Regions from separate parts of the Alicyclobacillus tolerans genome, predicted to be linked through region 2. Evidence: riboswitches for the same ligand, from Rfam matches in the RefSeq annotation. Region 2 holds a riboswitch; the other holds the start of a gene.
What was found. A riboswitch is a leader RNA that binds a small molecule or an ion and turns the genes downstream of it on or off. The one in region 2 is predicted to bind ZMP and ZTP.

Region 1 (12,579 bases), 1.5 Mb from region 2:
TATTGACTGGTTGTCGGCATTTAACCCATAGAGAAGGTACCAGATTTCAAAAAAAGATATATCGCAATGTGTCACTGATGTTCAGGCGTTTGCCAACGGTGTGTTAGTTATTGGGTTAACAAAATGAAATGTAATCTCACGAATTCCATAATTTTCTTAACCACATAAGATACTCACTTCTCTTGCCTACTGAGTGGGACGCTGTTCAAACCATTGCCTGGAATGAATTGCAGGAATTTCTGAATGACCCTGAGCATCATCATCCATTCCTGGTCATGTAAACATGAATGGCTCGACCTCAGCAGTTTCAAACTTGGATAGCAGACCCATCGACCTGACGCCGGTCGACCCAGAAAAAGTAGGCTGGATTGAAGTTGTCACAATTAACGGTTTGGCCGCCTATTACCCTTTATTAGGCGGCGGATCCTGACGTTTTCATTTCATACAAAAAGACATCGACAAAGCTAACGCAGGCTACCCTTGGCGTACATTTTCATTTGGCACACAATCACACAAAAAAAGGCCACCCATCTCTGAGCGACCTATCCGAAACCCTTACTATTCCGGGCTTTGTTTGGAGCCACCTGTCGGATTCGAACCGACGACCTGCTCATTACGAGTGAGCCGCTCTACCCCTGAGCCAAGGTGGCAGACTTCACTGGTAGCGGCGGAGGGATTCGAACCCCCGACACCACGGGTATGAACCGTGTGCTCTAACCAACTGAGCTACGCCGCCAAATGGCGGAGAGAGAGGGATTCGAACCCTCGAGACGGGTTTAAACCGCCTACACGATTTCCAATCGTGCTCCTTCGACCAACTCGGACATCTCTCCGTAAGTCTCGAAGCTATTGAATAAATGCTTCAAACAGACAAGTGGTATATTACCATGAGAATACGTGGTTTGCAACCTCCAAGATACACTTATTTTTAGAGATGTTTTTACAAAATTTTCTGTCCTTCTTTCATCAAGAGATCGATATTCACAAAGATGAACGGAAACATTCAAAATACTATCGCAAAATCTGCAAATACCTTTAGAATAAAACATACAGAATAATGAAAGACAAGACCAACCGGCAGGGAGTGTTATTCAATTGGATAACATCGGTAATCAAGTGCAGTTTTCTATCTATCAAACCAGTCTTACGGATATTCCCTACCCCCATCTCATATCTATTGAAGAATGGGAAAAGAAAGCGCAATCTAAACTGAGCCCACCTGCTTTTGATTATATACATGGAGGAGCGGGTTGCGGTGAAACCATGCAAAAAAATCGAGATGCTTTTACAAAGTGGTCAATCATACCAAGAATGTGGCGAAACGTAGAACAGCGCTCTCTGCAAATCAATCTCTTTCAAAATAATCTTCCTGCCCCCCTACTTTTGGCTCCCATAGGCGTGCAATCTATTGTACATGATGAAGGAGAGTTAGCATCCGCAAGGGCTGCAGCTTCTTTACATATCCCATATATAGCAAGCACAGCATCTTCTTATACTCTAGAAGAAATTGCAAATGTCATGGGTAATAGCGTTCGATGGTTTCAGTTATATTGGAGTAAAGACGAGGAGTTAGTCAAAAGTTTTATCTCTCGCGCCGAAAAGTCCGGCTATAGCGCCATTGTTATCACGTTGGATACTCCCATGATGGCTTGGAGAGAAAAAGATTTACAACACGCTCATTTACCATTTTTACACGGAAAAGGAATTGCTAACTATTTGGCCGATCCGATTTTTCTCAGCCACTTAAAGAAGCCTCCCAAAGAAGATATGCCGTCGGCCATAGCCCTTTGGACCAGGTTGTTTGGGGACGCCACTCTCACCTTTGAACGCTTAAAACTTATCAGGGAATCTACTCGATTGCCTATCCTCTTAAAAGGGATTCTACATCCTGATGACGCAGAGCTTGCAATTCAAAACGGAGCCAATGGCATTATTGTCTCTAATCATGGAGGAAGGCAGGTAGATGGCACCATAGCTACCCTTGACGCCTTGCCCCCAGTACTTGCTGCTGTCAATCATCGTGTCCCAGTATTATTGGATAGTGGTATTCGTCGCGGCTCGGATATCCTAAAGGCTATTGCTTTGGGTGCGAGCGCAGTGCTACTTGGCCGACCTTATATTTATGGACTAGCTGTAAGCGGCGAAGAAGGCGTACGCGCTGTGGTACGCCACCTTTTGGCCGATCTCGATTTGACTATGGGATTAGCCGGATACAGAGCGATACAAGAAATTTCCAATGATTGTTTATTGGTAAAAAATTAATGATTTATTGGTTTACTTTAAAATTCTATCCATCGAAGTTCATACAAGAGCAATGCTGCTACTTTGCGAATAAACTGAATAACTCAAGAACATCTTTAAAAATATAGTTAGCCCCAAGAGCCTCAAATTCAGCACGAGCCGCTTCTCCAGAAGGTCCTGTAAGAACAGCGGCAAAATCACAGCCTATTTTTTGTGCGCATATTGCATCTGCTACTGAATCACCCACAATCAGAACCTGTCGGGCAATATGATCAGATAGCGGCAGTGATGTATGAAGTACTTGTTCAACATCTTCTGTGGCAAGTAAACTTCGCAAATAACTGAAAGGATGGGGTTTTGATAAAGGGGCAAATTCAGGATATTGCCGCTCTGTATGCAAAACATCTGACGCGGTCGAAATTCTCTTTTTATCAAACAAGGAAAGAAGTCCCAGATGACTAAGTGGCACTCTTGTTTCTACATCGGGACGACCTGTAGCTATTCCGAGTGCGATACCAGACGACTGTAAATGAATGAGAAGCGCTCGGAAACGCTCTATATCTACAATGGCCTCCTCATCATGAAGAAAACCTCGTTTCTCATGAGAAAGTGGGCTGTCTGACTGCTGTCCCAAATACCAAGTTTGAAAAACTTGGCAGCCCAGTTCCCATAGTTTTTGGAAAAATATTTTTTCTTCATTCGCAGACACTAAACGACGAAGTTTTTCATTGACTTTGTTCATTAAATCAGCTTTATCTGAAGCCGATTCTGCTAGACATACAAATTTTTGAAAATCAGGAAGATTACGATGACCCTCCCGACTTTGCAAAACATGACCCACCCGGCATAAATATTCTGCCATATCCTCTGACGGTTGATATTTAGAGATTGTCACAGTTGCTGTCTCATCCAACAAACGACCTAATGCAAAAGCAAATAGTAAATATACCATATCCCAATTGGCATTAATGCCCTTGCTTTTCATAGCGAATAGAGCACGATCGTCCGCAAAAACGTACTGCCGAGCATTTCGAATGTAGGTTTCTGTAGGATTATCCTGAATGGAATCCAACGGCTGTGCTGAAAGCCCCAGATAACAAGAGCGGTTCCAAAGTTCAATGACTGTTAAAGCTGTGGCGTCAAAATATCTTTCTTCACTCAGCATGACACCATCCACATCAAACAATAGGGTACGGTACACCATTTTGCCTCCTTTACTTTTCACTTTGGGCAAAATCCCGCATAAATTCTGCCAATCGAGCTGCAGATTCTTCTGAAACTGCATTGTAAAGTGAGGCACGAATACCGCCAACCGAACGATGCCCAGACAAACCAATAAATGAATAATCGTTGGCTACAGTCAGGAATTGTTTCGTCCTCTCCGGATTGACCAGTCGAAAAGTTACATTCATTCGTGAACGTGCTTCCTGACAAGCATGACCTTCATATACATCTGGAAACTCGTCAATCACTCGATAAAGATAACCAGATTTTCTCAGACTTTTCTCCATCATCGCTGGTACTCCACCTTGTGCTTCCGTCCACTCCAAGACAAGATTTAACAAGTAAACAGCAAAAGTCGGTGGAGTATTGTAACGAGAGTCATGTTGAAGATGAGTTTGATAAGAGAGCATGGTAGGAACTGTCTTGCTCGCTTGCTCAGCCCAAGACTTTTTGACAATCACTACTGTTAAACCAGAGGGGCCAAGATTCTTTTGAGCACCTGCATATAAAAGAGAAAAAGATTGAACGTCCAGCGGACGAGACAGTATATCGCTGGACACGTCAGCAACGAGAGGACTGTCCAAATGACTAGGAAGCACATGCCATTGCGTTCCATAAATCGTATTATTTGTCGTGATGTGCAAATAGGCATCATTGCTTTCACTGTATATCGCGTTCATTGCAGGAATACTGCGATAGCCATCCTCCTTGCTACTCGCCGCAATACGTGTCTCTCCTAGTTTTTTTGCCTCTGCCAATGCTTTCTCAGACCAACTTCCTGTCAAAACATATGCAGCCGTTTGACCTTTCTGCAAAAAGTTCATGGGAATCATACTAAACTGTAAGCTAGCGCCACCTTGTAAAAAGAGGATTTCATACTCCTCTGGAATATTCATGAGTCGACGTAATCGGTTTTTGGCAGAAAGATGAATTTCATCAAACATCTCACTGCGATGAGACATCTCTAGAACAGAGATACCTTTATTTTGATATGATAATAGTTCGTCTCTCGCTTTTTCGAGGACTGCTGTAGGCAGCGCGCCAGGGCCAGCTCCAAAATTATCCACTCTTTTCATTCTGCATTCCCCCTCAAAGTTGAATAGCACGCGCTACCCGAACACCACTGACAGAACCGATCTGTTGGATCACAGAATCTGGAACAATTTTGTCTACACTAAGAATCATGATAGCTTCTCCACCACTCTCACGTCGGCCAACTTGCATACCGGCAATATTAATGCCAACGTCGCCCAATAGAGTACCCATTTTTCCAATCATACCTGGTTGATCAACATGACGCGTAAACACCATATTGCCTTCTACTGGCGCATCTACTGCGTAACCATCCACTTCCACAATACGAGGCCCAAAACCGTTATATAAAGTTCCCGCGACTTTGATTTGAGCACCCGAAAAATACAGATGCAGCGAGATGAGGTTTTGGAACACCTTACTCTTCGGTTCACGGACATCACGAACTTGAATGTGCAATTGTTCAGCAACTATTGGAGCGTTGACATAATTTACTTCATCTTGGTAATGGTAAGCCAAAAGACCTTTTAGGAGAGTTCGTGTTAGAAATGACACATCTAATTGAGCAAGTCCACCACTGTACGTTATTTCAATAGATTGAGGCGCTTCAGGAACCAACTGTGTGGCAAAGAGACCAATCTTTTCTGCCAATTCGAGATAAGGTGACAGTTCTCTGTTTTGCTCCGCTGTCAATGAAGGTAAATTGACAGCATTTCGAAAAGGCAACCCTGACAACACACGTCCAACCTCTTCTGCAACATCAATGGCCACATTAACTTGAGCTTCTACTGTCGAGGCTCCAAGATGAGGTGTCAAGACTACGTCCGATCGCGATAACAAAGGATGATGCGCATCCAGAGGCTCTCTTTCAAATACATCGAGGGCGGCTCCGGCTACAATACCTTCTTCTATAGCTCGCAATAACGCTTGTTCATCAATAATTCCGCCTCGTGCACAATTCACAATACGAACTCCTCGCTTCATTCGATAAAAAGCCGCATCGTTTAACAAATGATGAGTTTCTTTCGTAAGTGGCGTATGAACGGTAATAAAATCCGCCTCTGCAATGGCCTCTTCGAGCGGTTTCGCTTCCACTCCCAACACTTTGGCCCTTTCCTGGGTAAGAAACGGATCGTATCCTATGACTCGCATTTGAAAAGCAAGGGCTCGTTTGGCAACTTCTGAACCAATACGTCCCATGCCAAGAACAGCAAGCGTTTTTCCAGCCAATTCAACGCCAATAAATTTTTTTCTGTCCCAGCGGCCGCTGCGAATAGAAGCATCAGCTTGGGGAATATGGCGAGAAAGGGAAATCAACATGGCAAAAGTATGTTCGGCAGCTGAAATGGTATTGCCATCAGGGGCATTCAACACAACGATTCCTCGACGAGTAGCGGCTGTGACGTCAATATTATCGACTCCAACACCAGCTCTTCCAATCACTTTTAATTGAACTGCAGCTTGCAGGACTTTTTCTGTAATTTTAGATTGAGAACGTAACAGCAAGGCGTCTACATCTGCAATTTCTTCAAGCAATTCATCTGGAGTCAATTCCGGACGGACTATAACTTCTATATTAGGGAAAGACTGCAATTTTTCTACTCCAAGCTCAGAAATGCCGTCTGTAACGAGAACTTTCATGGGTCCACTCTCCACTCTCTTTAGGTTATCTGCTGAAGGGTAAAGCAAAGGCCACCTGAACAGACTCTTGAACAAGAGGCGCCCAGGCGGCCGGCATACATCCTTTCGCACTCCCTTGTGGTAATCCCACTTCCGCCAGTTATGCGAAGGTTACAATATACTTTTCTATTGCCTATCTGTATTGATATTTAATTCAGAATATAGACAAGAAATGGCGCAGCGTCAAGACATCTGCACCCTCCAATCATGTGTATATACATTAAATGATGAATTTCTGACAAATCCTATGACGGTAATATTCAAATCACGCGCTAAATCTAATGCCAATTGGGTTGGCGCACTGTGAGATATGACAACGCCAACACCCATTTTTGATACTTTCAATAATACTTCTGATGAAATACGTCCACTGAATGCCATTCTGGCACCAATTGTAGACAATCCACAACGTAAAAGATATCCAAAGACTTTATCAAGAGCGTTGTGACGACCAATATCTGAACGCGCGATGAAACACTGACCTGGAATTTCTAGAAAGGCCATATGCACACCGCCCGTTTGCTTAAACAAAAAAGATTCCTCGTCCATTTTAGCCATGACATTCAAAATATCGCCCGCACTTAAACGTGTTGAATCTTCAATTTTATGAGCCGTCTGGGCATCATTAAAAAAATAAAATGATTGTCTGCTTTTCCCACAACAGGAAGTAATGTAGCGTTTCCGATAAACTTCTGGACGCATCTGAAATTTCTCTTTCAAATGTACCCAAGCCATCCCACGATAGAGGCTCACTTCCAGATTATCCACATCTGAAGCTTGACGTATCACACCCTCTGACGCCAGAAAGCCTATAACAAAATCCTCCAGGCAATCTGGCGTACAGACGACAGTAGCAAATTCCTGACGGTCCACTTCAATCGTTAGAACAAATTCGTTAGCTACCGAATCTTCAATAACCGTCCACTGTCCTTCATGATAACGTTGAATAACTGTTTTGGCTTGCAAAGGAGCACGGCGTTGCCTTCCCTCGCCTCGTTGTGCTACTTTATCCAGCATGGTTATTGACCATCCGTTTTCCGCAAAGCCTGCCCCATTCCCTTCAAAAAGGCAAATCCACTTTGTAGCGCTGCACTTACATCTGGATCTTTCATCATACGAAGCAATTCGAAAATACCCATAGGCCGTCCATTGGGTTCAGATTCAGCCATTTTTGAAAGCCCAGCAGTGACTCCTTTGAGTGTACGTCCCAGGGCTTCTCCATCAAGATTGGAAACTTCAGAAGCAAGCGAGATGATGGACTGTAAAGATTTTGACTGCGCTGTTTGGGCAGCAAAATCCACCAGAACTTTAGCAATGTTTTGTCCTTGTTCCAGTAAACCAACCAAAAAATCAAGCAATCCTTTATCCGAAAGCTCTTGAAGTAATTTCAGTAATGATTTCATGGCTGCTGTAAGACTGTCTCCATCCAGTTCTGAAAAGCCTTCAACAGCCGACATAACTTTTTGAATTCCTTTCATATACTGCTCACGAGTCACCAATTCAACCAGAATTCGAACCACATCATTACCTTGTTTAATCAGTGCTACGAGAAAATCGAGCAGCCCTTTCTCATGCAGCTCTTGCAACAATTCTGCTCCGCTTTTTAGACCATCAGCATTTTCAGCCAGTACCTGTTGCAACTCTTGCAACATTTTTTCCTTTTGTTCAGACTCATTATCTTGCCGGACAATTGCGGTTGTAGCTTGTGCCATATGTGAGCACCCCTCCACTAAAAATCAACCGACGGCAAGCTCAAAAAGCCTGCCGCAGTTCAGCCGTATCTAGTGTACATGAAAAACTACCCGAATACATCCTTAACTCAGCACGGATTTTTACTTAGTCTTAGCTAATTACCAAAAATATATAGAGTAAAAGACCTTAAAGAACGAGCGGGGTTTATTCAACCCCGCAGCCCCCTTCATTTACCCACTTTAAGTAAGTCATGATAATCTTTACGCTGCCATTTTTGTTCCACATTGACACCTGGTTGCGGATTTGGATGTCCCAAACGGAAATTGCCACGTTTGATAGGAGAATCGCCATCTTTTTCGATGATTTCCATACGTACACTGGTTTCCTTGTAAGCTGGAGTATGGGTAATCGTATCGTGATAGCTGCTGGTAAGGTAATTTACCGCTTCTTCGGCTTTTGGTGTATTCATAGGGAGATACAATTCTTTACCTTTTACTCTATCTGTTACTACTGCTCGTACTTTGACTTTTCCATAAGGAGAAATCAGTCGAACCAAAGTTCCCGTCTGAATACCTCGTTCTGCCGCTAATTCTGGAGAAATTTCCACAAAAGTAGTAGGTACCTTTTCTTCAATTCCCGGCACACGATAAGTCATATTACCCTCATGGAAATGCTCCAACAAGCGCCCATTGTTTAAATGGAGATCGAACTCTTCATTTTCTACCATAGGCCGCTGCCATTCGACCGGATAAAGCTGTGCTTTGCCGCCTGGTTTTTGAAAACCATCCAAGTAAAGGACTGGTGAATCCGTGCCATCTTCTGCAACGGGCCATTGCAAACTCTTGAACCCTTCTAACCTTTCGTAGTTGGCACCTTTCATCAAATCGGTCAAAGCTACAGCTTCCTCAAAAATTTCCTGTGGATGCGTGTAGTTCCAGTTAGCACCTAAACGGTTAGCCAATTCTTGAATAATGATCCAATCTGGTTTTGACTCTCCAAGAGGTTCTAATGCTTGATAGAGGCGCTGAATTCGACGTTCTGTGTTGGTGAAAGTTCCTTCTTTTTCTAAACTAGGACTGGCTGGAAATATAACATCTGCATACTGACAGGTTTTGCTAAAAAATATATCCTGAACAATAAAGAGTTCCAGCTTTTCAAACGCTTCGTGTACATAATTGGCATTGGAATCCACCAGTGCCATATCTTCACCAAATAGATACATAGCTTTGAGTTGCCCATCATGAATCGCTTCAACCATCTGATGGTTATCTAACCCTTTGCTGCGTGGAAGTTTAACACCCCAGGCTTTTTCATACTTCTGCAACACTTCTTCGCTGTTGGACGGCTCATAACCAGGCATAAACGCAGGAGCGCAGCCAAAGTCTCCTGCACCTTGTACGTTATTATGTCCGCGCAACGGATAAGCACCTGTTCCAGGACGGCCCGCATTCCCGGTCACAAGCAATAAGTTACAGATTGCAGTTGAAGTGTCACTACCACCCAGATGTTGTGTGACTCCCATTGCCCAAGCAATACAGACGCTTTTTGCGTCACGAATCATCTCAGCCGTGCGAATTAATTCTTCTTTACTCAGCCCTGTCTGTTCAACAGCAAATTCGAGGGTATAGGCTTCCAAAGAACGCTTGTACTCTTCCAGTCCGGTAACTTTTTCGGCTAAAAATGCTGCGTCAGCATAATTGTGATCGAGCAAATATTTAGTGACCGCCTGCAACCAAACAAAATCCGTGCCCGGGCGAGGGTGCAAGAAAAGGTCTGCCCGATTGGCCATATCATTCTTTCGCAAATCAGCAACAATTAGCTTTTGTCCATATTTCTTCTTAGCACGACGCAAACGCGTAGAGAGTACAGGATGAGATTCTGCAGGATTGGCACCAACTATAATCACCAGATCCGCACTAGCTAAATCTTTGATCGATCCGGTATCCCCGCCAAGCCCCATGGTTCTACGAAGTCCTTCGGTAGCAGGTGCTTGACAGTAACGGGAACAATTGTCAATATTATTCGTTCCCATAACAGCACGAGCAAACTTCTGCATTAGATAATTTTCTTCATTCGTGCACTTTGAAGAAGATATATAGCCAATGCTGTCAGGACCATGTGCCTCTTTGATTTCACGGAGACGTTTTGCAGCAAACTCTAACGCTTCTTCCCATGTAGCTTCCCGGAATTCATTGCCGTGGCGAATCAGCGGTTTGGTAAGACGCTCTTTAGAGTTGACAAAATCCCAGCCAAATTTACCTTTGACACAAGTGGAAATTTGGTTGGCTGGCGCTTCCATTTGCGGTTCTACTTTCAATACTTTGCGGCCTTTGGTCCAAATTTCAAAAGAACAACCAACTCCACAGTAAGTACAGACCGTCTTTGTTTTCTTAATGCGTTCCTCACGAAGAGTCGCTTCGATTTCGGAAATAGCAAAAATTGCCGAATAGCCCGGCTCAACTGCCTTCGTGAGATCAATCATGCGGCCTAGCGTATCATCGTCAATGCCTGTTAAATAACCCGCTTCACCTAACATGTTTTTTTCCATGAGTGCGTTACAGGGGCAAACGGTCACACAATGCCCACAACTCACACAAGAAGATTCGTTAATAGGTACATCATTATCCCATATCACACGTGGATTTTCTCGTGACCAGTCAATGGAAAGCACTTCACTGACCTGCAGGTTCTGACACGCTTCCACACAACGGCCGCAAAGAATACATTGATTTGGATCGTAGCGATAAAACGGATTCGACATATCTTTTTCGTATGGTTTTGGCTCAAAAGGAATGCCTTGATGATCAATACCCATTTCCATCGTGGTATTGTGGACAACACAATTTTTATTGTTGTTGTCGCAAACAGTGCAATATAATTCATGATTGTGCAAAATACGATCCATTGCTTCTTTACGCGCAAACCTGGCAGCAACCGCTTTGGTTCTGACGTTCATGCCTTCAGTTGCCAAGGTCGAGCAAGCGCGCACCAGTTGCCCGTCCACTTCAACGATACACGTATCGCATGTTTGGATAGGACCAAGCGCTTCATGGTAACAAATGTGGGGCAATTCTAAACCTGATGAAAGAATGGCGTGAAGCAGGGGCTCACCAGCATCTACTGAAACTTGTTGACCATCAATAGATAAAGTGATTGCCGTTTTCTCGGTCATGCGAACACCTCCATGCAGCAATTTCCTATTGGCTAAATCATCTACAGACTCTTACAAAAAGAACTTCACTATTTTATTGTAATGCCTTCATAGAGGAGATTCCAACATGATTCGCCAAAATTTTCATCACTCATAAAATCGGATCGCAAAAAAGAGCGTTTTATGCAAACTCCACATGAGTATTTACGGTTGGAGATTCCTCTAAAAATTGACGATGCAGGGCAGTAACTGCAGTGTCCACTTGTTGCCCACGAATCATACAGGAAATTTTCATCTCAGAAGTAGATACCATACTAACGGGTATCCCGGATTCTGCCAAACAAGAAAACATTTCTGCCGCAACGCCTGGATGAGTAATCATTCCCGCGCCTACGATGGAAACTTTACCGAGCCCTGTCTCCATTTGAATATCCGAAAATTGCAGTTCCGACTGTAAACTTTTTAAAGCATCCAGTGAACGCAAAGCATCAGACTCAGATACTGTAAATGAAACGTCTACAGTTTCTTCTTGAACTACACTTTGAACGATCACGTCAACATTGACACCAATGTCTGCAAGCTTGCCAAAAACAACAGCTAGTCCATGTTTTTGCAAGGGCACACCAATCAGAGCAAGACGCGCCACTTCTCGTTCAAAAGCGATCCCCGTCACAGACTTTTGTCTTTCTACCATCTCCACGGTCTCCACAACCATCGTCCCTTCTTCATGTTGAAACGTTGAACGCACAGTTAGAGGTACGCCAAACGCCTTGGCCGTTTCTACAGCACGCGGATGCAAAACCTGAGCACCAAGGCCAGCTAACTCCAGCATTTCATCATAAGATACCTGACTTAATTTTTGAGCTTGCGGCACTACGCGAGGATCTGTGGTAAAAACTCCCGTCACATCTGTATAAATATCACAACGTTTAGCTTTCAGAGCTGCTGCTAAAGCCACCGCTGTTGTGTCTGAACCTCCTCTGCCCAGCGTGGTGATGTTGCCATCCACTACCCCTTGAAATCCACAAACTACTGGAACCTTGCCTGCATCCAGCAACATTTGCAAACGGTCAGTGCGAATTCGCAACATACGCGCAGATCCATAAATGTGATTCGTCTCGATTCCAACTTGCCATCCTGTCAAAGAACAAGCTGGCTGACCCAGTTCAATAAGCGCCATAGCCAAGAGAGCGGCGGATACTTGCTCACCAGTGGCAAGAAGCGCGTCCATTTCTCTGCCATGCGGTCGAGAAGAAATTGTCTTGGCCAATTCTATCAATTCATCCGTGCTGTGTCCCATAGCTGAGACAACCACAACAACGCGATTCCCTTTGTCTATCTCTTCCATAACTCGACGTGCGACATGGCGGATACGCTCTGGATTACCGACAGATGTACCGCCAAACTTCTGGACAATACATGGGGCCGTCTGCAACTTCTCTCACACCCATCTCTGTTTTTTATTCAATATACAGCATTCTAAAATTTTATACAGCAACGTGAAGAGTGTTTCCCTTATAAGAACGATTGAAGCGTCGCTTTAGCTTCTAATAACTGCT
Region 2 (12,579 bases):
GGTCGGCTACTTCCAGCCAAGTAAGCACACACATGAGCACCCCAAGATTTTGTTTACTATAAGTGCCGGAAGCACTCATGAGCGTGCTTCCCCGTGTTAGGCGAGCGCTGATGGCGTTGGCCATTTTTTCTGCCTGAGAGGTGACGATGAGAGCCGTTTTTCTTTGTTGATAGTGCATTAGAGTGGCCACGACGCGAGAGGCGGCAAACATGGAAACCAGGGTATACATGCCGGCCTCTGTACCAAAAACCATCGCAGATAAAAGAAGAACAATGACGTTCATAATAAGTCCCGTTGAAGAGACGTTGCGTCCTGTTAATCGGTAGAGCACGACAGAAAGAATGTCTGTTCCTCCCATCGAGCCGCCTACGCGAATAGCTAACCCTGAGGAGATTCCGCCAAGCACACCACCATAGAGAGACATCAGAAGTGGATCGTGATGTGGCGTTTGAAAGTTCAGATGCACCAAGTCGGTAGCCGCAGAGAAACCCACCACACCAATCGCTGTCAGTAAAATGAAACGTTTTCCAAGATAGCGGTATCCGAGCAAAAAGAGAGGTATATTAAAAAGGAAATAGAGCGTGCCAATCGGGAGAATCACAAAATAGTGGTGAAGGATCTGGGCAATACCTGTGACACCACCGGAAAGTATGTGTGCGGGCACCAAAAAATTGTTAACGGAAATGGAACCTGCCAAGTCTCCGAGCAACACTACAAAGACTCGCCACATAAAATCAATGACTGGCTTGGATCGCCATGATTTAATAGATAGTTGAGAAGGAGAAAATGATGTGGACATGAACGTGTTCCACCCTTTCGTGAAACATAGAATGTTAAAACCTTGCTAAAGAAAGATTCCGTTTTTTTCTTTTAGATGTACTATAGCAAGGAATCCACTTTACAGACAAAATAGGGCGGCAAGATTTCGGGAGGAGTCGTTTTGTCAACCAAACACGAGCAAATTCTCGAATATATTGAACAGCTCCCCATTGGCGCGCGTATTTCAGTGCGTGGTGTGGCGCGTGATATGCAGGTAAGCGAAGGTACAGCCTATCGAGCCATCAAGGAAGCTGAAGCACATGGATTGGTCAGTGCAATTGATCGAATAGGTACGGTGCGTATTGAACGCAAACAGGTTCGTGAAATTGAACGCCTAACTTTTGAGGAAGTAGCGCGTATTGTTGAGGGAACTGTGCTCGGCGGTCAAGAAGGTCTGAACAAGACGCTGCATAAATTTGTCATTGGCGCCATGCGTTTAGAAAATATCACAAGATATCTCGATCCAGGCAGTCTGATGATTGTGGGAAACCGTGAAAATGTGCAAAAACTGTCTCTTGAAGCAGGTGCAGCTGTTCTTATAACGGGTGGTTTCGATGCCTCACCGGAAGTGCGTAAATTGGCTAATGAACGAGAATTGCCTATTATTTCTTGTTCTTATGACACGTTTACAACAGCCGCCATGATTAATCGAGCGATTTACGATCGACTCATTAAAAAGGACATTCTCTTTGTAGGGGATGTAGCACAGACAGAGGGATTGGCCGTATTGTCTCGTGATGCGACAGTTCGAGATTACTTTCGAGTCGTCGAAGAGACGGGTCATGCGCGCCTGCCAGTTGTCGATAGCAATCAACGTCTGGTTGGCGTGGTCACCGCACGGGATGTGGCGGAGGCTCGTCCAGAAGATCCCGTTGAACTGTTCATGTCAAGTAAACCTACCACAGTTTCACCGCAAACCACGGTTGCCTCAGCGGCGCATCGGATGGTCTGGGAAGGCATTGAGATGCTGCCTGTAGTCTCTCATCGCAAACTGATGGGTGTTTTAAGTCGTCAGGATGTCATTAAATCACTTCAGTTTATGAATCGACAGCCGCAAGTTGGAGAAACGCTAGAAGATCTAGCAGTTCGTGGATTTTCTTCAGAAACTTGTGAGCAAGGTGTCCGAGTACGGGGTGTAGTTACCGCTCAATTGACCAGTGCGCTCGGAACGCTTTCCACAGGAATGCTGACCACCTTGATTGAGTATGCGGTGCGTGAATGTTTGCGGCGGCAGCGCAACGTTGATATGGCAATTGAAAATCTATCGTTTTATTTTCTCAAACCTGTATCGATTGAAGCTGAAATCAGTCTCACTGCGCAGGTGCTCGACTTTGGGCGTCGGTTTGCCAAAGTGGAGGTGGATGTATCTGGAGAAGATGGGCAGTATGCCAAGGCACTGGTAACCACACAGATGATGGAGAGGTGAACGGTCAGTTGGATTTTGTGCATTTACATGTTCACTCTGCATACTCGTTGAAGCAAAGTTGTCTCAGTCTAAAGGACGCCATCGAGACCGCCCAATCTCTACATATGACTGCCCTTGCTTTAACAGATAAAAACACTCTCTATGGGGCAGTATCTTTCTGTCGTTTGGCTAAGTCGGCAGGAATTACGCCACTGATTGGCGTGGATTTTGACGTTCTCTCGGAAGAGGCGTCTGAATCTGCTGGACGTCAGGGCAACTCACCGCTGGATAGCCTGGTATTGTTAGCCAAAGGTTTCGCAGGATATTCGTCGCTCGTGAAACTGGTTACACTGGCCCATAGCCGTTCGCGTCGTCCGTATGTTCAGTGGTCAGAAATTGCTCAGCATAGTCACTCCCTGATTGCTCTGGTGGGTGGACGCGGCAGTAGTATAGCGCGGGCGTTTTCTGAAGCGGATCGTCATAAAGGCGAGCAGTTGCTGCAACGCGCCAGTGAGATGTTTCCGCCTGGGGAATTGTATGTTCAGTTGCACGATCACGGTCTTCCTGAAGAGCGACGGGCTTTGCCGGGGTTAATTGCTGCCGCTCGCCAGTTGGGGTTACCACTTGTGGCCAGTAATGAAGTATATTACGCACGTCGAGAAGATGCTGCAGTCCAGAAAGTTTTGGCGCAAGTGGATGCAGATGGATTACTGTTACCCGTAAACCATTTTCATCTGGCATCATCGGAAGAAATGGCCGAGAAATTTCAGAATCTCCCCGAGGCAATTGCGAATACACGGGTAATAGCGGATGCAGCCGCTTTCGAATGGCCCAAACCGCAACTTTTTTTGCCTCGCTATCCGTTACCCCCAGGTGAATCTGCGCAAGAAACGCTACGACGTGTGGCGTATGTGGGTGCAAAAAAACGCTATCCCCTATGGACAGCTGAAGTGGAAGAACGTCTCCGTTACGAGTTGGATGTTATTGATCGACTTGGCTTTGCCGACTATTTTCTGGTGGTGGCCGATTTTATTCGCTATGCGCATCGGCAAGGCATCTCCACAGGTCCTGGCCGAGGTTCTGCTGCAGGTAGTTTGGTCGCTTACGCACTATCGATTACAGATGTCGATCCGTTGCAATATGGTTTGCTGTTTGAACGTTTTCTCAATCCCGAACGGGTGAGTTGGCCGGATATTGATATCGATTTTGAATTTGAGCGGCGTGGAGAAGTCATTCAGTACGTACTGGAGCGTTATGGCGATACGCGGGTAGCCCAAATTGGAACCTTCGGCACATTTGCCGCGCGAGCAGCGATTCGCGATGTGGGGCGTGTATTGGGATCGGATAAAAAATTGGTGGATACATTGGCGAGGCTGATTCCTTCTCATCCAGGTGTAACGTTGAATGAAGCTCTTGAAAATGTAACTCAACTGCGGCAAATGGAGGAAGAAAATCTGGAGGCGAAAAAAATTCTCGCCTATGCCCGTCGACTGGAAGGGTTGCCGCGTCATGTCTCCATACACGCAGCGGGGGTTATCATTTCGCCTGTTTCACTGCAGGACTGGATACCTGTTGTGCCTGGCGCTAGTGGAATGCCAGTCACCATGTATCCTATGGAAGATGTCGAGGCACTTGGTTTCTTGAAAATGGATTTTTTGGGTCTCAAAACTTTGTCACTGATGGATATGACCCGTCAAAGTGTGGCTCAGCGCATAGGACAACCGTTGCCTGAATGGCAGCAAATCGCGGATGGAGACGAAGCGACTTATCGTATGCTGACGCGCGGCGAGACGAGCGGTTGTTTTCAGCTTGAGTCGTATGGTGTCCGAAAAGTGTTGCGGGATGTCAAGCCTACCTGCTTGGAAGATTTAATTGCCGTTATTTCACTATATCGCCCTGGTCCTATGGAGAATATTGCTGAATTTGTTGCTGCCAAACATGGCCGTCAATCGATTCGCTACCCGCATCCTGACTTGGAACCGATTCTTAAAGATACTTACGGTGTCATTGTCTATCAGGAGCAAATTATGCAAATTGCTTCCCGGATGGCTGGCTTCACGCTCGGTCAGGCAGATATTCTGAGGCGCGCAGTATCCAAAAAGAAACGAGAAGTGCTCGACGCTGAGCGTGAACGATTTGTCACGGGATGTCAACGTCGTGGTTACAGTGCGGAGACAGCCAATACCGTCTACGATTTGATTGTTCGCTTTGCGGATTACGGCTTTAACCGTTCGCATGCAGCGGCTTATGCATTGCTCGCCTACCGTACAGCCTATTTGCGCGCTCATTATCCAGCTGATTTTTTTGCAGCTTTAATGACGCTGGCTGCCGGTACTCCAGATAAAATCACTGAGTATACGAGGGATGCCAAAAAATTGGGCATTCAACTGTTACCGCCCAGCGTCTCTGCAAGCGGAGCGGCTTTTTCAGCCGAGTCGGACAGGAGCATTCGTACTGGCCTTCTCTCCATACGTGGCGTTGGTCGTGCGGCAGTCATGGAGATATTGCGTGCGCGCGAGGAAGCCCCTTTTACTTCCCTGGTTGATTTTTTGCGTCGTGTTTCTTCTCGCGCCTGCAATCGCAAAGCCGTTGAAAGCCTGGCTACAGCCGGGGCTATGGAAGCCTTTCTGCCTTCAGCCAAACTCAGTGAGCAAGCACTTTCCCAAATCCTCGACCATGCCTATTTGGAAGCTGAAGCAGGAGGTGAACAGGCTCGGCTGTTCAATTCCGACCACACGTTTTCTGCACACGCGACAGCTTCGGGGCCAGCAACTCTCTTCATTCGTTATCGAGCTGGCGACGATTCCCGCACACTTTTGGCTGCAGTGCGTTCAGCTCTGCTTGAGAAACCGGGATCGACCCCGGTGGCTTTATTTGAAACGTCTACCCGCAAAGCACGCTTGTTGCCAGCTCGTTATACAGTAAAGGTCGATCCCGATTTAATCGCTGAATTAGAGACTATTGTGGGTCTTGGCAATGTGAAATTGCAGCAGCGGTCTGAAACGGCTCGTCATTGAGTAGGTTTAGGAGAAAGCATGAGTAAAGGAGACGTGTAACATGAAACAGCAAATCGTGGAGTGGCTGTCGCGCCGCCATGTGGAATTGACCGATATTGCCCATATTGTGTTGGAGTTACAGCGTCCGTACTATTCTGACCTGACGCTTGACTATTGTTTGGAGAGTGTTCATCGTGTCTTGGATAAGCGGGAAGTGCAGCACGCTCTCTATACAGGAATAGCACTTGATGAACTGGCGGAGCAGAAATTGCTGCCAGAGCCGCTGCAAAGCATCATGGAAAAAGATGAGCCTCTTTACGGCGTCGATGAAATTCTTGCGCTCAGTGTGACCAATGTTTACGGGAGTATAGGTTTGACCAATTTTGGATATCTCGATAAAACAAAAATTGGGATTTTGGGGTACCTGAATAATCACGCGTCGGAAATTCACGTATTTTTGGACGATCTCGTGGCTAGTGTAGCAGCGGCTGCGGCAGCTCGAATTGCTCATCAGCATCACGCTTCTTCTTATAAAGATGAATAAAATGACTGATAACAATCAAGGTGTGGCGTCCGCAGACAGGCATGGTATACTAAACATAATTTCAAAAAGAGGAACGTGGGCGATAGAAATGGGGCGATTGTGAATGTGGACTGTAATTTACATCGCCCAGTCTGCCAAGCAGGCTGAATGGGTGAAAGAAAAATTGACTCAGGAAGGTTTTCTCGCCAAAATTCGTGCAGCCCACATGGCCAAGCAACAATACGAAATTTTGATACCTGAAACGGAATTGGAAGAGGTAAAGGAAGTTCTTCATGATATCCTTCACTCTTCTTTGTGATGCAGAGGTGACGGAGTGCTTAAAGATTTATTTGTAAAGAAGCGGCATTATGCAACGCTGCCTAGCGCTGTTAAATCGTCAGAACGAGATCAGAAAAGTCAGTCTGTTCCTGAAAAAGATATTCCTAAAGGATTGGTGGAGAAATGCGACGGCTGTGGCGCTTTGTTGCTTGGCAAGGAGCTGCAGAAGCATGATTTCACCTGCCCTCATTGTGATTATCATTTCACGCTTGGGGCTGACCGCCGTATCCGTTTGACGCTGGACGAGGGCAGCTTTGAAGAGTGGGATGCTTCGTTGACTTCAGTCAACCCACTACATTTTCCCGATTACGACAAAAAATTAGCCAAAGCACAAGAGATGACCGGCATGCGCGAAGGCGTGGTCACAGGACGCGGGACCATTGCTGGGATTCCACTCGCTATGGGCGTGATGGACTCGCGTTTTATTATGGGTAGCATGGGTTCTGCGGTCGGAGAAAAGCTGACACGAATGATGGAACGCGCTTTAGCGGAACGTCTGCCAGTGGTACTCTTTACGGCTTCTGGCGGTGCTCGCATGCAAGAGGGCATTTTGTCGCTGATGCAAATGGCCAAAACCAGTGTTGCGTTGGAGCGTTTGCATGAAGAACAGCTTCTTTTTGTCACTGTTATCACGCATCCTACTACAGGTGGCGTAAGTGCGTCGTTTGCCTCGTTAGGTGATATTATCCTGGCAGAGCCGCGAGCTCTCTTTGGTTTTGCGGGGCGGCGCGTGATTGAACAGACCATCCGACAGAAGTTGCCAGACGATTTTCAAACGGCGGAATTCATGCTCAAACATGGCATGATTGACGAAGTTGTACATCGTAAGGAACTGGTCCATACTTTAGCCAATATTTTGACAATCCATAGCGCGAAGGGGTGGAAGCATGGCAACGGGACTTGATTTCGAGCAACCCATTCGCGATTTGGAAAGCAAAATTAAAGAACTTCGTTCTTTTGCGGAGAGCCATCAAGTGGATTTGTCTGATGAAATTCGCACGCTTGAACAGCGTCTGCAATCACTGGAGGATTCGCTATACAGTAATCTTACTCCTTGGCAACGAGTGCAGATTGCTCGCCAATCGGGGCGCCCAACCACTTTGGAATATGTGCGTGGGATCTGTGAGACGTTTGTAGAGTTGCATGGTGACCGCAACTTTCGGGACGATCCGGCTGTAGTTGGCGGTATTGGCATGTTGCAAGGACAACCTATCACATGGATTGGTCATCAACGTGGTCGAGATACCAAGGAGAATCTCTATCGAAATTTTGGTATGGCGCATCCTGAAGGATACCGCAAGGCGTTGCGACTTATGCGTCAGGCAGAAAAATTTGGTCGGCCAGTGGTATTTTTTATCGATACTATGGGTGCTTATCCTGGTAGTTCTGCTGAAGAACGGGGGCAAAGTGAGGCTATTGCAACCAATTTGCGGGCAATGGCCGGCCTCAAAACACCTACCATCAGTGTGGTCACTGGTGAAGGTGCGAGCGGAGGAGCACTCGGCATTGGCGTGACCGATCGAATTTATGCCTTAGAGTATTCTTGGTACTCTGTCATCGCTCCTGAATCAGCAGCTGCTATTCTCTGGCGCGACAGTACTTACGCCGAAAAAGCGGCTGAGGTCATGCGCATTACAGCGCAAGATTTAGTCGATTTGCGAATTGCTGATGAATTAATACCAGAACCACGAGGCGGTGCCCAGAAAGATCCAAATTGGATGATCTCTAAAGTAGGAGAAAAAATAGTAGCAGGATTGAAAGAACTTTTGCAAATTCCTATTGAACAACTGTTGGATGAGAGGTACCATAAGTACAGGGATATGGGATCTTTCTCGGAATAACAGAACTGGATTGAACGGAAGCGGCGATGTCCACCGGACTGGTGGGCATTCCGTTTGCCCAGCGTGAATGTCATAGGAAATGAGAAAGACTACATGGAGAATGCGTGCTCCAAGAGCGTACATAGAGAGCAGCCGTCGTTGAGTGGATAAGACTGTTTCTCTATTTAGGGACAAAAAATGTCCATGTATGACAAAATAAGTCCAGCGCATTGCTTTTGTGTCTCTTGATTTCTTTTGCTTTGTGTATGGAAACTGATTGAAATCGCCAAAGATGAGGAACGATATCCTCGGAAGGAACGGTGAATCATGCGAAAAACCAAAATCGTTTGTACCATTGGGCCTGCCAGTGAATCACCCGAAATCCTGCGTCAATTGATGCGCGCAGGCATGGACGTTGCCCGTCTCAATTTCTCCCATGGTTCCTATGAGGAGCATGCTGAGCGTATCCGTCGTATTCGTGAAGCGGCTGCGGATGTAGGTAAGCATGTAGCCATTTTGTTGGATGTCAAAGGTCCGAAGATTCGGACAGGGAAAATTGCGGGTGGACAAGTTGAACTGCTTGACGGAAAGTTGGTCACCTTGACCATCCAGCCTCTTGCAGAGGGAACGGCAGAACGCGTATGGATTTCCTATGAAGGACTTGTGGAAGACGTCTATCCAGGGGCTCCTATTCGTATTGATGATGGCTTGATTGGGTTGAAAGTGGTTGAAGTCAAAGGTCAGGACATTGTCTGCATAGTAACCAATGGCGGTATACTGAAAGACAATAAAGGAATTAATGTACCTGGTGTGACACTGCGTATTCCTGGTGTTACTGAGAAGGACAAGGCAGATATTCGCTTTGGTATTGACCAAGGTGTCGATATGTTTGCTGCTTCCTTTGTACGTAAAGCCGGAGATATTTTGGAAGTGCGCAGAATTCTCGAAGAACGCCATTACGAAGCAGATATTATTGCTAAGATTGAAACGGTGGAAGGTCTCGAACGGTTGGATGAAATTGTCGAAGTTACAGATGGTGTCATGGTGGCCCGTGGCGATCTTGGTGTAGAAATTGCGACAGAAGATGTGCCGCTGGCTCAAAAACGCATTATCTCGCTTTGTAACCAGTGGGGAAAACCTGTTATCACTGCAACGCAAATGCTCGATTCGATGCAGCGTAATCCTCGTCCAACTCGTGCGGAAGCCAGCGATGTGGCCAACGCTATTTTGGATGGCACAGATGCTATCATGCTCTCGGGCGAAACGGCTGCAGGCCGCTATCCCCTGGAATCGGTGCAAACCATGGCGCAGATTGCTGAGCGTGCTGAAGAGGCCATTTTAAAGCGTGAAGTGGTCTATCATCATCATACGGAAGTTGAACGGAAGGTGCCGGATGCGATTTCTCATGCGGCTAAAGAAATGGCTTCCGAATTGGATGTGGCTGCTATTGTCACCGCAACGACTTCCGGACATACAGCGCGACATATTGCCAAACATCGTCCGCTTAAGACCATTGTAGCTGCAACTCCGGATGCGAGGGTGGCACGTCGTTTAATGCTTTCCTGGGGTGTCTGTCCAGTTGTGGTACCTATGGCTTCCACGACAGACGATGTACTGGAAACCGCAGTAGAAGGTGCTCTCGATGCAGGTTATGTGCAGCATGGAGATATGGTGATTATTCTGGCAGGTGTTCCTGTCGGTATCCGTGGAACCACCAATTTACTAAAAGTGCACACTATAGGAGAAATTTTAGTTCGTGGTAAGGGAATTGGACAACATGCTGTGAGTGGACGTGCAGTAGTGTCTAAGAAAAATCAAGATATTCTGGAACGTGTTCAAGAAGGGGATATTCTTGTCACGAATTGCACCGATGCTGACATTATGCCTGCGATTGAGAGAGCTGGAGGAATGATTGTTGAAGAAGGTGGATTGACTTCTCACGCTGCAGTTGTGGCCATATCCCTCGGCAAGCCAGTAGTAGTCGGAGCTTCGGAAGCCACGGAGCGTGTGGAAGATGGTGCATTGGTTACGGTCGATCCGGTTCGAGGTTTGATTTATCGTGGTCGAGCGCAAGTGCTGTAAAATAGTTCAGCGGATGGGTAAATAAAAATCATGAGGATGGCGCTTGGCCATCCTCATGAAGTAGGATGTACCATCAACGAATATTGATACTCAACAGCTTCTAATAAATTCGCGAATATTTGCATTGTAGTTACGCTGCCTACTCCTCCGGGAGTGGGAGTGAGGGCATGAACCACTTCTGCCACTTCCGGCGCGGTATCGCCTGCGATTTGCCCGTTTTTATCCTGATTGATACCTGCATCAATGATAATAAGTCCTGGATGACACATTTCGGGCTGAATTAGACCTGCCTTCCCGACTGCAATAAAGGCAATTTCAGCGCGTTGCAAGTGCTCGCCAATATCTCGTGTTTCTGCATGACAAGCGGTTACAGTAGCTCCTCGGCGAATGAGTTGATGTAAAAGAGGCATACCGACCGTTCTCCCACATCCAACTAACGTAACGTTTCGTTTACGCAATGGAACTCCGTAATGATCGAGCATTTTCAAACAAGCGAGAGGAGTAGCTGGATAAATCCCTGGTGTACCGAGCATATTGGCTAGTGCGTTTTTTTCTGTCAAACCGTCAATATCCTTAAACGGATCGATCTCCTGTAAAATTCTCCATGATTCTAAATGATGAGGGAGCGGTAACTCAAGAATGATGCCATGAATGGTATGATCTTGATTCCATGCATGAATCTGTTCTATGACGCGTTGTTCCGTAACGCGTGCGGGAAAGATATGCAACATGCATTCAATGCCGAGCTTCTCTGCCATGCGGACTTTAGAACGAGCGTAACAGAGAGATGCGGCGTCTCCTTCGACTAAAGCAGCCACCATTTTTACCTGTATATGTCGATGAGAGAGGGAATTCACCTGCTCTCTAATTTGTTGTTTCATTTGATCTGCCACTGGTTTGCCATAGAGCAAGTGGGCCATGAGATCATCAACCTCCTATGCATAGGCTGTCCCAATGACGAAAAAAAACCGTCTGGGCGCCGTCTTTGTTTTTCGAGACGTTGCCCAGGCGGTCGGCAAAAGGCAGCAATCGTGCGCAGTCCCCCGTGGTTTTCCACGTTATCCGCCAGTTCTGCGCGCAGCCTGTTTCATTCACTGTAACAGTGTAAGTCTAACGCGATGGAGTACTTTCGTGCAACTGTTTGTCAACTTCTATCTGTTACGTTCGTTTGAATTTTCACCATGATATTGAAACCTAACTGCCTCTCGATAAAGTGCGAGAATATGTTTGCGCCGAACGGTTTGCCCAGTAGCCTCACAATGAGCCAGAAATTCTGGAATGTCCATATTTTTTCTCTCTTGGTTGCACGCTAAACAGGCACACATCAAATTTTTGGGATGAAATCGCCCACCTTTAGACTCAGGAATGATGTGATCCATTGTTGTGGCAGGTGCTCCGCACCATACGCAACGGCCACTGTCGCGGCGCAGAACCGTTTCTCGATATTTCTTTTTGCTCATAGCGGAAAAACGTAGGCGAATTGTTCTTTCATTGACCCAAAACGCATTTCCGTAGCGTACTTCTTCCTGTGCGCGCTCTTTGGTACAGGGAGTGAGCAGGGCACCCGAACCATCTAATACACGTACCACGCTACCCTCGTTCAGTTGGTGTCCGCAATGAGGGCAGGCCCCGTTATGACTCTCCATACTGGATATGGTAAATAATCCGTTGCAACGAGGACATCTCCCCTCTGCATGACGTTTTCTGCCCACATGCTCACCTCACTGACTAGAAAGTTCAAGGATGTTGTCATCAAATCATCGATTCCGTAAGTTCTCTGAATTCTATTGTGACAAATTTTGATTCGTAATGCGACTGGCTCACTGTGCGCTTGGTAAGAAGCTGAAAAGAGCTATACTGATGAGAGTGGTGAACATCAATCTCTATGGTGGGTGGAAAATAATGAGAATTGGATTTCTCGGCACAGGAACTATGGGCTTGCCCATGGCGGAAAACTTGCTACGTGCAGGATATAGTGTTACAGCATATAATCGATCTCCTGAAAAAGTTCAACCCTTGCTGCAAATGGGCGGAAAACAGGCTCAGAATATAGCTGAAGCCGTACGTAACCAAGATGTAGTTATCAGCATGCTTTCTGATGACAGCGCCGTACGAGAAGTCTATTTAGGAAATGGTGGTGTGGCTGAGAACGCGAAACATTCTTTTGTGGCTATTGATATGAGTACCGTTTCGCCGGGAACAGCTCTGGAAGTGCAGAAAAATATGAACCAATTAGGCATTGCGATGCTGGATGCCCCCGTTTCAGGAAGTGCAGGTGCAGCCAAAGAAGCGAAGTTACTCGTCTTGGCAGGTGGTCCGTTGGAAACGTATGAAATCACGCGTCCGATTCTGGCGGCTATGAGTCAGGCGCAATTTTATTTCGGACCTGGCGGTAACGGCGCCAAGGCAAAATTGGTTGTCAATCTACTTCTTGCCTTGACAATGCAAGGAATCTCTGAAGCGCTTGTCCTTGCAGAAACGTTAGGCTTGTCTCGCTCCAATGTTCTCGATATGCTTTCCCAGTCGTCTGTTGCATCACCTTTTCTTGGAATTAAAAAGCAGATGTTGATTGATGAATCTTTTCCACCAGCATTT

Region 1: another riboswitch for ZMP and ZTP. It lies ahead of serA (phosphoglycerate dehydrogenase); the one in region 2 lies ahead of ACOJUR_RS14340 (bifunctional 5,10-methylenetetrahydrofolate dehydrogenase/5,10-methenyltetrahydrofolate cyclohydrolase).

What each region holds. Positions count from the first base shown of each region.
Region 1 is NZ_JBMGNK010000002.1:1,329,114-1,341,692, reverse strand. Features, by position in the region: tRNA gene ACOJUR_RS06620 (tRNA-Thr) at 576-650, opposite strand; tRNA gene ACOJUR_RS06615 (tRNA-Met) at 660-736, opposite strand; tRNA gene ACOJUR_RS06610 (tRNA-Ser) at 740-833, opposite strand; gene ACOJUR_RS06605 (alpha-hydroxy-acid oxidizing protein) at 1,096-2,262, shown strand; gene ACOJUR_RS06600 (HAD family hydrolase) at 2,321-3,442, opposite strand; gene serC (3-phosphoserine/phosphohydroxythreonine transaminase) at 3,456-4,541, opposite strand; gene serA (phosphoglycerate dehydrogenase) at 4,555-6,138, opposite strand; ZMP/ZTP riboswitch at 6,212-6,291, opposite strand; gene fdhD (formate dehydrogenase accessory sulfurtransferase FdhD) at 6,361-7,194, opposite strand; gene ACOJUR_RS06580 (helical membrane plugin domain-containing protein) at 7,197-7,889, opposite strand; gene fdhF (formate dehydrogenase subunit alpha) at 8,096-11,041, opposite strand; gene ACOJUR_RS06570 (aspartate kinase) at 11,202-12,455, opposite strand; gene argH (argininosuccinate lyase) at 12,536-12,579, opposite strand, start outside.
Region 2 is NZ_JBMGNK010000002.1:2,797,981-2,810,559, reverse strand. Features, by position in the region: gene ACOJUR_RS14380 (YitT family protein) at 1-799, opposite strand, end outside; gene ACOJUR_RS14375 (DRTGG domain-containing protein) at 941-2,245, shown strand; gene dnaE (DNA polymerase III subunit alpha) at 2,242-5,241, shown strand; gene ACOJUR_RS14365 (phosphatidylglycerophosphatase A family protein) at 5,282-5,764, shown strand; gene ACOJUR_RS14360 (glutamate decarboxylase) at 5,868-6,062, shown strand; gene accD (acetyl-CoA carboxylase, carboxyltransferase subunit beta) at 6,078-6,986, shown strand; gene ACOJUR_RS14350 (acetyl-CoA carboxylase carboxyltransferase subunit alpha) at 6,970-7,923, shown strand; gene pyk (pyruvate kinase) at 8,230-9,984, shown strand; gene ACOJUR_RS14340 (bifunctional 5,10-methylenetetrahydrofolate dehydrogenase/5,10-methenyltetrahydrofolate cyclohydrolase) at 10,038-10,904, opposite strand; ZMP/ZTP riboswitch at 10,980-11,067, opposite strand; gene ACOJUR_RS14335 (HNH endonuclease) at 11,136-11,696, opposite strand; gene ACOJUR_RS14330 (NAD(P)-dependent oxidoreductase) at 11,887-12,579, shown strand, end outside.